2 regions of the Pseudarthrobacter phenanthrenivorans Sphe3 genome follow, and region 1 is predicted to be linked to the other one. Evidence: riboswitches for the same ligand, from Rfam matches in the RefSeq annotation. Region 1 holds a riboswitch; the other holds the start of a gene.

Evidence for each region. Region 1 has a riboswitch for glycine ahead of gcvP (aminomethyl-transferring glycine dehydrogenase). Riboswitches for the same ligand answer to the same signal wherever they lie in the genome.
Region 2: linked by a shared signal. The riboswitch ahead of gcvP (aminomethyl-transferring glycine dehydrogenase) and the one ahead of gcvP (aminomethyl-transferring glycine dehydrogenase) in region 1 are both predicted to bind glycine.

What each region holds. Positions count from the first base shown of each region.
Region 1 is NC_015145.1:3,631,120-3,639,489, forward strand. Features, by position in the region: gene gcvT (glycine cleavage system aminomethyltransferase GcvT) at 1-423, opposite strand, end outside; gene gcvP (aminomethyl-transferring glycine dehydrogenase) at 434-3,286, opposite strand; glycine riboswitch at 3,338-3,445, opposite strand; glycine riboswitch at 3,447-3,544, opposite strand; gene ASPHE3_RS16940 (VOC family protein) at 3,686-4,045, shown strand; gene ASPHE3_RS21605 (S8 family peptidase) at 4,023-5,663, opposite strand; gene ASPHE3_RS16945 (DUF427 domain-containing protein) at 6,308-6,592, shown strand; gene arfA (arabinosylfuranosidase ArfA) at 6,699-8,237, opposite strand; gene ASPHE3_RS16955 (carbohydrate ABC transporter permease) at 8,308-8,370, opposite strand, start outside.
Region 2 is NC_015145.1:830,766-839,135, reverse strand. Features, by position in the region: gene gcvP (aminomethyl-transferring glycine dehydrogenase) at 1-2,643, opposite strand, end outside; glycine riboswitch at 2,820-2,918, opposite strand; gene ASPHE3_RS03945 (TetR/AcrR family transcriptional regulator) at 3,009-3,548, opposite strand; gene ASPHE3_RS03940 (MFS transporter) at 3,684-5,198, shown strand; gene ASPHE3_RS03935 (Dps family protein) at 5,298-5,777, opposite strand; gene ASPHE3_RS03930 (APC family permease) at 5,999-7,555, shown strand; gene ASPHE3_RS03925 (AMIN-like domain-containing (lipo)protein) at 7,649-8,200, opposite strand.

The DNA.
Region 1 (8,370 bases):
GGCGGAGGCATCCTGGACCCGGACATCGAAGTTGGCGGCACGCTCAGCCAACGCCGCTGCAACAACGGCGGCATTGCCGGCGTTGGGGACCACCAGGTACTTGTCTTCGCTACGGCGGTAGGAGATCAGGTCGTCGATGATGCCGCCGTCTTCCTGGCAGATCAGCGAGTACTTGGCCTTGCCCACGGCCACGGCGGACAGCTTGCCCGCCAGGGCGTAGTCCAGGAAGGCGCCGGCGTCGGGGCCGGTGACCCAGACTTCGCCCATGTGGGAGAGGTCGAACAGGCCGGCGGCGTTGCGGACGGCGTGGTGCTCGGCAAGCTCGGAGCTGTACTTCAGGGGCATCTGCCAGCCGCCGAAGTCGGTGAAGGAGGCGCCGGCAATCTTGTGCTGCTCGTAGAGCGCGGTGTAGTTCTCGGTCATCGGAAAGTCCTTAGTTCTCAAATTCGGAAAGCGGAGGGCAGGAGCACACCAGGTTGCGGTCCCCTGCGGCGCCATCGATACGGCCTACCGGCGGGAAGTACTTATCCTGGCGGAGCGAGGCCACGGGGAAGGCGGCCTGCTCGCGCGGGTAGGTCCGGTCCCAATCAGAAGAGACGACGGCGGCCGCTGTGTGGGGTGCGTTGCGCAGCGGGGACTTCTCCACAGTGAAATCGCCCGCAGCCACCTGGTCGATTTCCTTGCGGATGGTGATCATCGCTTCGATGAAGCGGTCGATCTCCGCAAGGTCCTCGGATTCGGTGGGCTCCACCATCAGGGTGCCGGCCACCGGGAAGGACAGGGTGGGGGCGTGGAAGCCGAAGTCGATAAGGCGCTTGGCCACGTCCTCGGCGGTAACACCGGTGCGGGCGGTGAGCTCGCGCAGGTCCAGGATGCACTCGTGTGCCACCAGGCCGGTCTCGCCGGTGTACAGCACGGGGAAGTGCTCGTCCAGCCGTGCAGCCACGTAATTGGCCGCCAGCAGCGCGGACTTGGTGGCCTCGGTCAGGCCCTGGCCGCCCATCAGCTTCACGTAGGCCCAGGAAATCGGCAGCACACCGGCGGAGCCGAAGCGGGACGCGGAGATCGCAACGCCGTGGCCGGCTTCGTGGGCAGCCTTGTTGGCATCGCCCGGCATGAACGGTGCCAGGTGCGCCTTGGCAGCGACGGGCCCGACGCCGGGTCCCCCACCGCCGTGCGGGATGCAGAAGGTCTTGTGCAGGTTCAGGTGCGAGACGTCGCCGCCGAACTTGCCCGGCTGTGCCAGCCCGACCAACGCGTTGAGGTTGGCGCCGTCAACGTAGACCTGGCCGCCTGCGGCGTGGATGGCGTCGCACACTTCGCGGACGTCCGAGTCGTAGACGCCGTGGGTGGACGGGTAGGTGATCATGATGGCCGAGAGGACGTCCTTGTGGGCCTCGATCTTGGCCTCCAGGTCCGCGTGGTCGATCGTGCCGTCGGCAGCGGTGGCAACCACCACAACCTTCATCCCCGCGAGGACGGCGGAGGCGGCGTTGGTGCCGTGGGCCGAGGCCGGGATGAGGCAGACGTTGCGCTGTGCCTCGCCGCGGGAGTGGTGGTAGCCGCGGATGGCCAGCAGGCCCGCGAGTTCGCCCTGTGAGCCGGCGTTGGGCTGGATGGACACCTGGTCGTATCCGGTGATTTCGGCGAGGTCTGCTTCGAGCCCGGCAATGAGTTCACGCCAGCCGGTGGTCTGGGAATCCGGGGCGAACGGGTGGATGGAGGCGAACTCGGGCCAGGAGATGGCCTCCATCTCGGCGGTCGCATTCAGCTTCATGGTGCACGAGCCCAGCGGGATCATGGTGCGGTCCAGTGCCAGGTCCCGGTCGGAGAGGCGGCGGATGTAGCGGAGCAGCTGGGTCTCGGAGCGGTGCGTGTTGAACACCGGGTGCTGCAGGTAGGAGGAGGTGCGCAGCACGGACTCGGGCAGCTCAAAGCCCTCGCCGGACGCAACCGGACCGGCGCCGAAGGCGACCGCCACCGCGGAGAGGACCTCCGGCGTCGTGGTTTCATCGACGGACACGCCAACTGTGTCCGCGTCGACGAGGCGCAGGTTGATGCCGCGGGCTTCGGCGGCGGTGATCACCTTTGCAGCCTTGCCAGGCACGCGCACGGTGAGCGTGTCGAAGAAGCTGTCGGAGACCAGTTCGCGGCCGGCCACCTTCAGCGTGCTGGCGAGGGCTCGGGCGTTGTTGTGGACGGTTTCGGCGATCGCCTTGAGGCCGTCCGGGCCGTGGTAGACGGCGTAGAAGGAGGAGACGATGGCCAGCAGGGCCTGCGCGGTGCAGATGTTGGACGTGGCCTTCTCGCGGCGGATGTGCTGCTCGCGGGTCTGGAGGGCCAGGCGGTAGGCGGGGACACCGGCGTCGTCCTTGGACACGCCGACGATGCGGCCGGGGAGGGTGCGCTCCATGCCCTGGCGGACGGCCATGTAGGCAGCGTGCGGGCCGCCGAAGAACAGCGGGACGCCGAAGCGCTGGGTGGAGCCGACGGCGATGTCCGCGCCCTGCTCGCCCGGCGGGGTGATGAGGGTGAGGGCCAGGAGGTCGGCGGCGACGGTGACCAGGGCACCGCGGTCCTTGGCCTCGGCGATGACGGCGGACTGGTCCCAGACGCGGCCGGAAACGCCGGGCTGCTGCAGGACGAGGCCGTTGATGTCGCCGTCGGGCAGGCCGGCCGTGAGGTCGGCAATTTCCACCTCGAAGCCGAGGGCCTCGGCGCGGCCCAGCACGATGGCGATGGTCTGCGGGAGCAGGTCGGCGTCCAGGACGGTCTTGCCGTCCTTCGCGGTTTTGGACTTGTTGGCACGACGCATCAGGAGCACGGCTTCGGCGACGGCGGTGGCTTCGTCCAGCAGGGACGCGTTGGCCACGGGAAGCGCGGTGAGGTCCTGGACCATGGTCTGGAAGTTGAGCAGCGCCTCAAGCCGGCCCTGGGAAATTTCCGGCTGGTAGGGCGTGTACGCGGTGTACCAGGCGGGGGCTTCGAAGATGTTCCGGCGGATCACCGGCGGGGTAACGGTGTCGTAGTAGCCCTGCCCGATCATCTGCACGGCCATCTTGTTCTTGCCGGCGAGCTTGCGGAGCTCGGCGAGGACCTGGACTTCGCTGAGGGCGCTCTCGAGGGTGAGGGGCTTGTCCTGGCGGATTGAGTCCGGTACGGCGCTGTCCACGAGGCCGTCAAGGGTGTCGTAGCCGACGGCCTTGAGCATGGTGTCGATGTCGGACTGGCGGCGCGCGCCGATATGGCGGTCTGCGAAGGTGGTTGGGGACGAGTGAACCGTCATGAGAGGAACTCCATAATTCAGGTGGCGTAGGGTGCCACTTTGATTCGGGTTCCTCCCCGCTCTGTATGGGACCTGAGAGTTTTGTAGTGCCCTGCTGTTCAGCGGGACGCCACTTGCACCGTCGGTGAGCCCGGTTGCCCGGACTGCTTTCCAGAGTTGCCTTGCCGCGGCGGTACGTGGGCCTGAGAGATTCCTGGGGAGGATTTGCTCCTACGGCGCCTGCAGAACGTACCGGCAGGACTCTCCCGCCGCAGATCATAAGCGTGTGCCACTGGTCGGTGACACGGCTCACACCTTACCGGATCGCGGGGCTGGATGCAAAATTGTGTCCCCACAGGCACGGCGGCGGCATCCTTCCCGTGCAAGACAGGCCCAGCCCACCGGGTTTAGGCTGGGCGGATGTTGACCATCGGCAGCACAGTCCTCGGCGTCAACGACGTCGCCCGCGCAACCGCTTTTTGGCACGCCGCCCTCGGTTACGTCCCGCAGGAGCCCGGCGACGAAACCTGGGTGATCCTTGTGCCGGCTTCCGGCCCTGGAGCGCAGTTGGCCCTCATGCTGAGCGAGACGCCGATCCAGGAGCACCCCCGGGTCCACCTGGACCTGTACGCGGACGATCAGGACGCCGAGGTGGAACGGCTGGTTTCGCTCGGCGCCCAGCGCGTCGACTGGGAGCTGTACCCGGAAGACCCTGACTTTGTGGTCCTCGCCGACCCCGACGGCAACCGGTTTTGCGTCATCGACAAGAGTCCGCGGTAGCACCGCGGGGTTGCATCGCCAGCCGCCGCGACGGACTCAATCTCCTGACTGCATGTGCAAAAGCCAAGCCACAGAGCAGTAATCCGGCCGCGGTTGTCCAAGCAGCGTTGTTCGCCTCAGTGCCGGCCTTGCCCTCCGATGCGGCTTCTGCTGTAACGCCGACAGGGGCTGTCGCGGAAGCACTCAAGGGTGATGGAGCAGAGGCCGCCAGCGCTGCTGGCAGCGGTGTTTCTGAAGGTGCAGTTTCGGCGTCCACAGTGACATCGGCCGCGACAGCCACCGGTGGAATCGCTTCCGGCTCAACCACAGGCACTTCCCCGTCCGCTGTGCGGGCGTCCGGTGAGTATTGGGCAGAACTGGATTCGGGCTGAAGCGAGCGGGCATCAGCCCGCACGGGAACCGACGCATCATCCGCACCGGGAGTGACAGCGGAAGCAGAAACAGGAGCTTCAACGGCGGTTACGGCGGTGGCAGGTGATTCATTGGCAGCTACCGTGGCTTCAACGGTTGACGGAACAGAAGTTGCCGTTCCCTGCAACCCACAATGCGTGCCCACTCCGGCCCATGCATCACCAAGTTGCAGGTTCGAGCAGGAGGGAAGAGGAGGAGTGGGAGGGGGTACAAACAGCAACCTGTTAGGAGTCGCACCCTTATTGGCGCTGACCGCACCGATCGTGGCGTTATTGATCATGGTCTGATGAAGTTCTGCCGGAGACAGCGAACGATTACGGGAAAGCAGGATTGCAGCTGCACCGGAAACGTGCGGAGCAGCCATTGAGGTGCCATCCAAGGTGTTGTCACCGGTAGGAGAGCTATTCCACGCTGACCTGACGGACACCCCGGGTGCCTGGATATCAACGCAGGAACCGTAGTTGGACCATGACGCTTGGGCATCATTGACGTTTGTTGCTGCGACGGTAATGGCAGATGGAACTTTGGCGGGGGAGGTAAGGCAGGCATCCTGGCCGGAGTTTCCTGCTGCCGCTATTACTGTTATCCCGTCGTTTATGGCGCTTTGAACCGCCGTGTCAAAGGAGGCATTGGTAAAACCGCCGACGCTTAGGTTCATGACGGCCGGTTGACCGGCGACATGGTGCGATATTGCCCAGTCAATACCCGCCATGACGGTGGACGACCAGCCGCTCCCGTCGCACTCAAGGGTTCGGACAGGAATGATGTTCGCTTTCTTGGCAACGCCGTATGTTGTTCCGGCGGCCGTTCCGGCGACGTGGGTTCCGTGACCGTTGCAGTCATTAACTCCATGGCCGTCATTGATTGCGTTCCAGCTCGCAGGGACCCGGCCGGAAAACTCTGAATGGGACATGAGCAGTCCGGTATCAACGACGTAGACATTCACGCCGGCCCCTTCAGAATCGAAGCTGTACTGCCCGTCCCGTCCGGATCGTTGATCCACCCGGTCTAGCCCCCAGATGGAAGTGGAACCGGCTATCGAACCACGGCTGTCGAGTTCCACGGACGCTACATCTGCCGATTCTTTCAGCGACTCCATTTCCTTAGGTGTCGCTACAACTACTGAAGCCTTCATTGCATGGGAAAGCGTCGCTTTTACTTCTATCCCGTTTTGTTCCAGGGACTTGGACTCCACTTCCGCGTTCACGTTGTTGCCGTACTTAACGATGTATCGGCTCTCTCCTTGAGGCAGAGGAGGCGAGTACGAGGGAGACGCGGGGGAAAGACTAAGGTCAGCATGAGCCACAGCGGGGGTCAGGAAGAGAGCCATTGATCCAGCACAAACGGCGCTAATAGCAAAAAGGGCATGGCGCAAAAGCTTCTTCATGCATTCGCTTTCCGTTCAGAGCTCTTCGCGTGACGGCCAACATAAGGATCAGGAGCGAAGAGCGGAGCTGGTTGACAATTTCCCTGCCGCGTTACCGGCCGGGCGTAGCAGATGATCCGGACCTTCTGGAGCCTTGCCAGGGTAAGCTTCGCATGGAGCCGGACAGTCTGCTTTTTAAGACAACTGTAAGCGCGGATTTCGCAACGAAAACGGCCTTTGGTTCAGGATGTAGATTCCTACGGAAATCCTGCGCTTTTCATGCGATAAGCCTTGCCTGGTGCTGATCAGCCAGCCAATCCGGAGCCGCAGCGACCGGACGGTTAGTGGACCGCAAAACAAAGCGAACGACGGCGGGAGGCTCCCGCCGTCGTCCGCTTCCGTTTAGGGAACAAGCCCTGCGTTGGCGCCGTTGACATACCTACGAGCATGCCGCCGCCAGCCGGCGCCCAACAGAACGGAACCACATGGTCAGGGCTATCTGGAACGGAAAAGTCATCGCCGAATCCACGGACACCGTGGTGGTGGAGGGCAACCACTACTTCCCGCGCGACGCCGTCAACGCCGGCTACCTCAGGGACAGCGACATGTATTCAGTCTGCCCGTGGAAGGGCAGGGCCAGCTACCACACGCTGGAAGTGGACGGAAAGCTCAACGTGGATGCCGCCTGGTTCTACCCCGAGCCCAAGCCGCGCGCCCGGCAGATCGAGGACCGCATCGCCTTTTGGCGCGGCGTGACAATCGAGAGCTAGCAGGCTCGCCTAAAGCGGGACCTCCTCAACGCAAGCGGACGACGGCGGGACCCCCGCCGTCGTCCGCTTGCGTTTGGTGCCGCTCCCCGCGGCGGCGGTGGAAGCTTCAGTTCTTGGTTACGTCCAGCTCAATGACGGCCCAGGACAGCGCCGGAAGCGTTGCCCGGAGCTCGGAGCCGCTCGCCTTCGCTCCTTCCAGCGGCTTGAGCCCCACCTGGCCCGGACGGTCTTGGGTATTGGCGGTGAAGCGGTCCCCGCCTTCGGGAATTTCCAGGACCTCCGCCCGGACCACCTGGCGGGCATCAAAACCGCGCAGTGAGACGTCGATGTCCGCCGCTTCCTCAAGGCCGCGGTTGGCCAGGAAGAGCGCCACGCGGCCCGTTTCCTCGTTCCATGTTGCACTGACATCCACAAGGTCGGTGCCGCCGTAGCGGGCGTTGTCGTACTTGTCCGAGTCAACGGACAGGCGCAGGATCTGGCCCTTGGCCAGCTCAGCCATGCGGGCAAACGGGTGGAAGATCGTTTGGCGCCAGGCCGGCCCGTTTTCCTCGCTGAAGATCGGGGCGATGACGTTTACCAGCTGCGCCTGGTTGGCGATCTTCACGCGGTCCCCGTGCCGGAGCAACGAGTTCAGCAGGGTCCCCACCACCACGGCATCGGTGACGTTGTACTTGTCCTCGATGAGCCGTGGGTGCTCGCGCCAGCCTGCCTTGACGACGTTGCGCAACTGGTCCTCAGTGTCCCGGCCGCGCTGATACCAGACGTTCCACTCGTCGAAGGACAGGTTGATGTGCTTCTTATGCTTTCCCTTCGCCCGGACAGCGTCGGCAGTGGAGATGACTGACTCTATGAAGTAGTCGGTGTCCACGGCGCTGGCCAGGAAGCTGCCGGCATCGCCGTCGTGCTCCTGGTAGTAGGCGTGTAGGGAGACGTAGTCCACCTCGTCGTAGGCGTGCGTCAGGACAGTCTGCTCCCACGCGCCGAAGGTGGGCATGCCCGAGTTGGAGCTTCCGCAGGCCACCAGCTCGATGTCCGGATCCACGAAGCGCATGGCCTTGGCGGCTTCCTGCGCCAGGCGTCCGTATTCCTCGGCGGTCTTGTGACCAATCTGCCACGGCCCGTCCATCTCGTTGCCCAGGCACCAGAGCTTGATGTTGAACGGGTCCTTGTGGCCGTTCTTGGCGCGGAGGTCGGACCAGTAGCTGCCGCCGGGATGGTTGGCGTATTCCACGATCTCCCGGGCGGCGTCCACTCCCCTGGTGCCCAGGTTTATGGCTTCCATGATTTCCGTTCCAGCCTGGCGGGACCAGTCAACAAACTCGTGCAGGCCGAACGCGTTGGTCTCCACGGTGTGCCAGGCGCCGTCCAGCCGGCGGGGCCGGTCCTCCCGCGGGCCGATGCCGTCCTCCCAGTTGTAGCCGGAGACGAAGTTGCCTCCGGGATAGCGGATGACGGTGGCGCCGAGTTCCCTGACGAGCTTGAGGACGTCCTGGCGGAAGCCGTTTTCATCCGCTTCAGGGTGGCCCGGCTCGTAAATGCCGGTGTAGACGCAGCGGCCCATGTGCTCCACGAAGGAGCCAAAGAGGCGGCGGGGTACTTCGCCGATGGTGAAGTCGCGGTCGAGGGTGATCCGTGCGCGGGACATATTCAGCAGCTCCTTGGTATTGGTTCAGGTCTGTTTCGTAGCGTTGGTTTGGTAAGCGGAAGGTGTCGAGTCAAGTGCCGGCGAGACCCGTCGTCGCAACACCCTTGATGATCTGGCGCTGGAAGAAGAGGAA
Region 2 (8,370 bases), 1.5 Mb from region 1:
TTCCGCACGGATGGAGATCATGGCCTCAATAAAGCGGTCCATCTCGCCCAGGTCCTCGGATTCGGTGGGCTCCACCATCAGGGTGCCCGCAACCGGGAACGCCAGGGTGGGGGCGTGGAAGCCGTAATCGATGAGGCGCTTGGCCACATCCTCTGCGGTGACACCGGTGCGGGCGGTGAGCTCGCGCAGGTCCAGGATGCACTCGTGCGCCACGAGCCCGCCCTCGCCGGTGTAGAGCACGGGGAAGAAGTCGTTCAAACGGGCGGCGATGTAGTTGGCTGCCAGCAGGGCCGACTTGGTGGCATCCGTCAGCCCCTGCCCGCCCATCAGCTTCACGTAGGCCCAGGAGATGGGCAGGACGCCGGCGGAACCGTACTTGGAGGCGGAGATGGGGACGTCGTTGCCTTCGGTCCACGTGGCCGCATTGCCCGGCATGAACGGTGCCAGGTGCGCCTTCGCAGCAACGGGCCCGACGCCGGGTCCGCCGCCGCCGTGCGGGATGCAGAACGTCTTATGCAGGTTCAGGTGCGAGACGTCGCCGCCGAACTGGCCGGGCTGTGCCAGGCCCACGAGGGCGTTCAGGTTTGCCCCGTCGATGTAGACCTGGCCGCCGGCGGCATGGACGGCGTCGCAGACCTCGCGGACGTCGGCGTCGTACACCCCGTGGGTGGAGGGGTAGGTGATCATGATGCAGGACAGCGCGTCCTTATTGGCCTCGATCTTGGCGTAAAGGTCTGCATGGTCGATGGTCCCGTCGGCAGCGGTGGCCACAACAACCACTTTCATGCCCGCCAGGACAGCGGAGGCGGCGTTGGTGCCGTGGGCCGAGGCCGGAATGAGGCAGACGTTCCGCTGCGCCTCACCGCGGGAGTGGTGGTAGCCACGGATTGCCAGCAGCCCGGCGAGCTCGCCCTGGGAGCCGGCGTTGGGCTGGATGGACACCTGGTCGTACCCGGTGATCTCGGTCAGCTGCGCTTCCAGGTCCGCGATCAGTTCACGCCAGCCCTCGGTCTGGGAGTCCGGCGCGAACGGGTGGATGGAGGCGAACTCCGGCCAGGAGATGGCTTCCATCTCGGCGGTGGCATTGAGCTTCATGGTGCAGGAACCGAGCGGAATCATGGTCCGGTCCAGCGCGAGGTCGCGGTCGCTGAGCTTGCGGATGTAGCGCAACAGCTGCGTTTCGGAGCGGTGCGTGTTGAACACAGGGTGCTGCAGGAAATCAGAGGAACGTTCGACGGCGGCGTCCAGGCCCAAGGCAGCGTCGCCATCTGCCGTGGACGAGACGCCAAAGGCGGCCAGGACGGCGTCGACGATTGCCGCCGTCGTGGTTTCATCCGTGGAGAAGCCCACCGTGTCAGCGTCGATGCTGCGCAGGTTGATGCCCTGCGCCTCCGCTGCGGCGATGATACCCGCAGCCTTTCCCGGGACGAACACGGTGACCGTGTCGAAGAAACTGGTGTGCCGCACCTCGAAGCCGGCGGCTTTGAGGGAGGCAGCCAGGGTCTTGGCGTGGACGTGGGCGGACCGGGCGATCGCCGCCAGGCCCTCCGGACCGTGGTACACCGCGTACATCGAGGCCACGATGGCCAGCAGCGCCTGGGCCGTGCAGATGTTGGACGTGGCCTTCTCCCGGCGGATGTGCTGCTCGCGGGTCTGGAGGGCCAGGCGGTAGGCCGGAACTCCCGCCGAATCCTTGGAGACGCCCACCAGGCGGCCGGGCATGGAGCGTTCCAGCCCCTTTTGCACGGCCATGTAGGCGGCGTGCGGGCCGCCGTAGAACAGCGGGACGCCGAAGCGCTGCGCCGAGCCGACGGCGATGTCCGCGCCCTGCTCGCCCGGCGGGGTGATGAGGGTGAGGGCCAGCAGGTCCGCGGCGACTGTCACCAGGGCGCCGCGCTCCTTGGCGGCAGCGATGACGGCGGACTGGTCCCAGACCCGGCCCGAGGCGCCGGGCTGCTGGAGGACGATGCCGTTGATGGCGCCGTCGGGCAGGCCGGCCGTCAGGTCCGCGACCTCAACCTCGAAGCCAAGCGCCTCGGCGCGGCCTTTTACGACGGCGATGGTCTGCGGCAGGCAGTCGGCGTCCAGGACAGTCTTGCCGTCGCGGGCGTCCTTGTTCTTGTTGGCCCGGCGCATCATCAGCACGGCTTCGGCAACGGCGGTGGCTTCGTCCAGCAGGGATGCGTTGGCGATGGGCAGGCCCACCAGGTCCTGGACCATGGTCTGGAAGTTCAGCAGTGCCTCGAGCCGGCCCTGCGAGATTTCGGGCTGGTACGGGGTGTACGCGGTGTACCAGGCCGGTCCCTCAAGGATGTTGCGGCGGATCACCGGCGGGGTCACGGTGTCGTAGTAGCCCTGGCCAATCATCTGGACGGCGGTCTTGTTCTTGGCGGCGAGCCTGCGGAGTTCTGCGAGCGCCTCCACCTCGCTCAGGGCGCCCGCCAGTTCCAGTACGGATTCCTGGCGGATGTCCTCGGGGACGGCGGTATCAACCAGCGCGTCCACGGTGTCGTAGCCAACGGCCTTGAGCATGGTCTCGACGTCGGCCTGGCGGCGGGTGCCGATGTGCCGGTCAACGAAGGTGGCGGCGGCGGTAGCAGTTGCCGGTGAGGCGGCCGGGGTAACAGTCACGAGGAGCTCCATAACTCAGGCGGCGCAGGGTACGCCACATCGATTCGGGTCCTCCCCGCTCTGTAGGTGAACCTGAGAGTTTCCGCGTTGCCGGCTTCCGCCGGCCCCGCTTGCACCGTCGGTGAGCGTTCCGGCCCGCGGCTCCGAGACCGGATGCGCGTGGGCCCTGTGCTGCTTTCCAGAGGTGCCTCGCCGCGGCGGTACGTGGGCCTGTGAGATTCCTGGGGAGGTATTGCTCCTACGGCGCCTGCTTGTACCTGAAGGCAGGACTCTCCCGCCGCAGATCAAAGGCTATTCAGTTGGTTCTTGTGCGGCGGCCGGTCAGGGCCCGCACGAAGCTAATTCTCCTATGCGGCAGGCAGCGGGGCAAATGGTCCTCAGCCCCGCAACCGCTCCACGGCCGCGAGGAGTTCTTCCACCTCACCCTGCCTGCCGGCGGCATTTCCAGCCGGTCCACTTTCCCACATGGCATTGAAATAGAGCCCGTCCCCCATGTACAGCACCGCCTTGGCCATCGCCGGTCCGACATCCTTGCCGATCAGGTCCAGCCACTGCTGCTGGATGGCTGCAAAACGTCGGCGGGCCTCCTCATGGGCCACCTCGGCCAGGCGGGTGGCAGCTACGAAGGAGCGGTCCAAGGGGGTATCTGCCCACAGCGACGAGCGGATGAAGTAGGCGGCAGCCCCTTCGGGGGCGGACGCCATCGCGGCAAGGTCCTCCCCCGCCAGGCGGTCAAGGCGTTCGAGGGTGGCGGCAATGAGGGCTTCCTTGTTGGGGAAGTGGTACAGGAGGCCCCCTTTGGAAACCCCGGCGCGCTTTGCCACCGCCTCCAGCGTCGCCGCGCGCTCCCCCACGTCGATCAGGAGTTCTTCAAAGGCATCGAGGACGGCATCCCGCGCGACAGGTTTTCTGGCCATAGGTCCCATCATCCAATGGTGGAAGACAATTTCTTAACTGTACCGTCCAGACGGTACAGTTATTGCATGACTGGCGATTCCCAACAAAACCCCACGCCCTTCGCCGGCAGTGCCGTTGACGTCCGCGAGGGGGCGATGGAGAAAAGCGCCTGGCGGGACTGGCTGGCGCTGGCGCTGCTCATGTTTCCCGTGCTGCTGGTGGCCGTGGACAACACCGCCCTGACTTTTGCGCTGCCGGCCATCGCCCACGCACTGGATGCTTCCGGTGTTGAGCTGCTCTGGATCGTGGATGCCTACCCCCTGGTACTGGCCGGGCTCCTTGTAGCAATGGGAACCCTGGGCGACAGGATCGGACGGCGGCGGCTGCTGATCATCGGCAGCGTCGGTTTCGCGGCGGTATCAGCCGCCACAGCCTTTGCCCCCACCGCCTTGTGGCTCATTGCCGGCCGCGCTGCCCTGGGCTTCTTCGGCGCCATGCTGATGCCCTCAACCCTGTCCCTGATCCGCAACATCTTCCCGGACCCCAACCGCCGGCGGCTGGCTGTCGCCATCTGGGCCGCCGGATTCTCGGGCGGCGCCGCCCTGGGTCCAATCTTCGGCGGATGGCTTGTGGAGCAGTTCTGGTGGGGAGCGGTACTCCTGGTGGCCGTACCCATCATGCTGCCGCTCCTGGCGCTCGGCCCGGCCTTTATCCCCGAATCAAAGGACCCTGAACCGGGCAGGGTGGATGCGCCAAGCATCCTGCTCTCCCTGCTCACCATGGTCCCGGTGGTGTTCGGGATCAAGGAGTTCGCCACGGAGGGCCCGGGTCCGCTGGCCCTGGGATGCCTGGCTTTCGGCCTGGCCATGGGCAGCACCTTTGTCCGCCGACAAAAAGGGCTGCGAAGTCCGCTGCTGGACATGTCCCTGTTCCGGAACAGGGTGTTCAGCATGGCCATTGCCGCCAACGTCCTGGCGTTGTTTTCCTTCAACGGGTTCATCCTCTTCCTGGCCCAGCACCTCCAGCTCATCGAGGGGATGTCCCCCTCGGCTGCGGGAATGGCGATGATCCCTGCCCTGGTGGCCACAGTGGTGGCGGGCCTGGCTGTGGTGCCGGTGGTCAAGAAAGTCCGCCCCGGCTTTGTAGTGGCATCCGGACTGGCCCTCAGTGCCGCCGGCTACAGCCTGGTGGCTTTTGGCAGCAGCACTGGCGGCTCTCCGCTCCTGCTGACCGCACTCCTGGTCCTGGCACTGGGCGTGGGAACGGCCGAGACCACCTCCAACGACCTCATCCTGGGCAGCGCACCGCCGGAGAAGTCGGGGGCGGCAGCGGCCATTTCCGAGACGGGCTATGAAGTGGGCGCCCTGCTGGGAGCCGCCGTACTGGGCTCCATCCTGACCGCCTCCTACCAGCAGAACCTGCGGCTGCCGGAGGACCTCGCCGAAACCGCCTCGAACCAGGGCATCCTGCACGCCGGGGAGACGCTCGCCGGGGCCATTGAACTGGCCGCCGGACTGCCCGGCCCCCTGGCGGAGGCGGTCCGGGAGGCAGCTGGAACGGCCTTCGATTCGGGCGTCCACATCACGGCGGCGATTGGGCTGGTCCTGATGGCGGCGGCGGCAGGACTGGCCGCCGTCGTCCTCCGGAAAGTGCCCAAGGCAGCCAGCTGAGAATGCCCGCCCAATGGTCGCCGCGGACAGCAAAAGGCGCCCGCCGCGGAGCCTTACTCCGGGGCGGGCGCCTGGCAGGCTGCTTCCCTTGCGGGCCTGCTACTTCGAGTCAGGCGCAGTGACGCTGGCCGTGGGTTTCATGGTCTCGGCGTTGACCATCCAGGCGAACTGCTCCAGCTTGGCGATGAACTCGTGCAGCAGGTCAGCGGTGGTGGGATCCTCTTCGTCCACTTCATCATGGACTTTGCGCATGGTTCCAACAGCAGCTTCAAGGGCTGCAACGATCCGCTCGATCGCATCCTTGGTGCTGATCAGGCCTTCGGGGAACTGCGCCAGACTTGTGGACTCCGCCACCGTGGAGCTGCGGCCGTCCGGCAGCGCGTGCAGGGCGCGCATCCGCTCGGCCGTGTCATCGGCGAACTGGCGGGCCGCGTCAACGATCTCATCCAGCTGCAGGTGGAGGTCGCGGAAGTTGGTTCCAACGATGTTCCAGTGCGCCTGCTTGCCCTGGACATGCAGTTCAATCAGGTCGGCGAGCACGGCCTGCAGGTTGTTGGTCAGTGTCGGTGAAGCTTTCATGCATCCTCCTCAATTGGTCCGGTAGTGCCGACGGTACCAGCCCCGCATCGCCGGGCGGCAGGGCCCGGACGGATTTCTCAGTGAGCTTACTAATTTCCCGGGGACCGACATAAACGAACGCGATTCATATTTGCCCTTGCGCCGCAGGTCACACACCTCCATACTAAATGAACGCCATTCATATAGTGACCCTCATCTCAACATCTCCAGAAAGTGGTGCCATGACCGAGACCATCCGCACCAGCACATCCGAAGCAACCGCCGGGCGGCACTCCCCCGGAACTGCCGGGATCAGTCCCAAGGGACTGAAGGGCGGGCAGCTGGGCCTCCTCGCCGTCGTCGTCCTGGGCATTTCCACCATTGCCCCCGCCTACACCCTCACCAGCGCCCTCGGCCCCACCGTCAATGAAGCCGGGCTCCAACTGCCGGTCATCTTCCTGATCGGCTTCATCCCCATGATCCTGGTCTCGCTGGCCTACCGGGAACTCAACGCCGATTCCCCGGACAGCGGCACTACCTTCACCTGGGTGACCAAGGCCTTCGGCCCCTGGATCGGCTGGATGGGCGGCTGGGGCCTGCTGGCAGCGAACATCATTGTGCTGTCCAACCTCGCCGGGGTCGCCGTCGACTTCTTCTACCTGTTCCTTTCACAGCTGACGGGGGCGCCTGAACTGGCTGACCTGGCAGCGAACAAGGCGGTGAACGTGGTGACCTGCTTTGTGTTTGTTGCCCTGGCCGTCTGGATCAGCTACCGCGGGCTCCACACCACCAAGATGGTGCAGTACGGCCTGGTGGGCTTCCAGCTGCTGGTCCTGGCGCTGTTCGTGGGCATGGCCTTTGCCAACTGGTCCGCGTCCGAAACCTCCATCCCCTTCAGCTGGGAGTGGTTCGACGTCACCCGCATTGAGACCTTCGGGCAGATCGCGGCGGGCATCTCGCTGTCCATCTTTGTCTACTGGGGCTGGGACGTCTGCCTGACAGTCAACGAGGAGACTGCCAACGGGAAGAAGGTCTCCGGGCTCGCCGGCACCCTCACTGCCCTCATCGTCCTGGCGATCTACCTGCTGGTGAGCATTGCCACCATGATGTTCGCCGGCGTCGGAGATACCGGCAACGGCCTGAACAACACCGAAATCCACGAGAACATCTTCACTGCGCTGGCGTCCCCCATCATGGGCCCGTTCGCCATCCTGATGTCCATGGCAGTGCTGTCCAGTTCCGCCGCCTCGCTGCAGTCCACCTTCATGTCGCCGTCCCGCAGCCTGCTGGCCATGGGGCACTACGGTGCCCTGCCGGAGCGGTTCAGCCGCGTCAGCAGCAGGTTTGCGACGCCGGGCTTCGCTACCGTGGCCGCCGGCATCATGTCCGCGGGCTTCTATGCCGTGATGCACGTAGTCAGTGAAAACGTCCTCAACGACACCATCCTGGCGCTGGGCCTGATGATCTGCTTCTACTACGGCCTCACCGCCCTGGCCTGTGCGTGGTACTTCCGCCAGAGCGTCTTCAGCAGCCTGCGCCACTTCCTGCTGCGGCTGGTGTGCCCGGTGCTTGGCGGCGTGGGACTGTTCGTGGTGTTCGGCCAGACTGCCGTGGACAGCCTGGCCCCCGAATTCGGCAGCGGCTCGGAGGTCTTCGGGGTAGGCCTGGTCTTCGTCCTTGGCGTCGGCATCCTGGCATCCGGAGCAGTCTTCATGCTCATCATGGCCCGGTTGCGCCCCGGGTTCTTCCAGGGCGAAACGCTCAGGCGCGATACTCCGGCGCTGGTGGTACCGGAGTAGGACGCAGGCGGGCTTGTCCAGCTGCTCCTTCCTGCATGGCAAAGGTGCCGTTCCCCGCTTCCGGGGAACGGCACCTTTCGTGGTGCAGTTGCCTTACCAGTAGTGTGCGACGTCCACTACCAGCCGGGAACCGGACCCGGGCCCGTCCAGGGTGAACACCCGGAACGGAAGCCGGGCACGGACCCCCAGTCCAATGTTTGTCTGGCCCTCAAAACTGCCGGCCCAGGCCACCTGGCGGAAAGTCTGGTACCCGGCAACGTTGGAGAGCTCGGCCCTGTTGGCGGGCGTGTACGTCGGCTGGCCGGTGTTGGGGTCATAGGCCGGAGCCTTCACGGTCACCTGCAGCCGTGCACCGCCGCGGACAGGAACGGTAAAGCCGGACCCGTCTTCGACTACCTTGGGCACGTAGCGCACCAGGTAGCCCACGGCCGGGCCGCTGAGGTCCACCACCATCCGGTCAAAGCAGTAATGCCGCCCGGTGCGGACGTTGGTGACGGATGCGGCGGCCAGGGTGCCGTCAGTCTTGGCCAGGGACCCCCAGACGAGGCCGCAATAGGACGTGGTTGCGGAGGCCTGCCCCGGAACCGCTATGCCCAGCCCCGCGGCCAGCAGGATGGCCGCGAGCCAGGTGGAGAACTTTTTCATTGTGGAGCCACCCAAAATGTGGAGCGATTGGATAGCTCAAGGGTAGGAGCGTTTAAGGTTCGAATCGAGGCCTGTTGCCGCTTCGGCGCACAACTGTTAATCACGGACCGGCTGCATTACGCATCCATAAAAGAGCGGCAGCAAACATGTGGTTCTTGACCGTTTCGGCA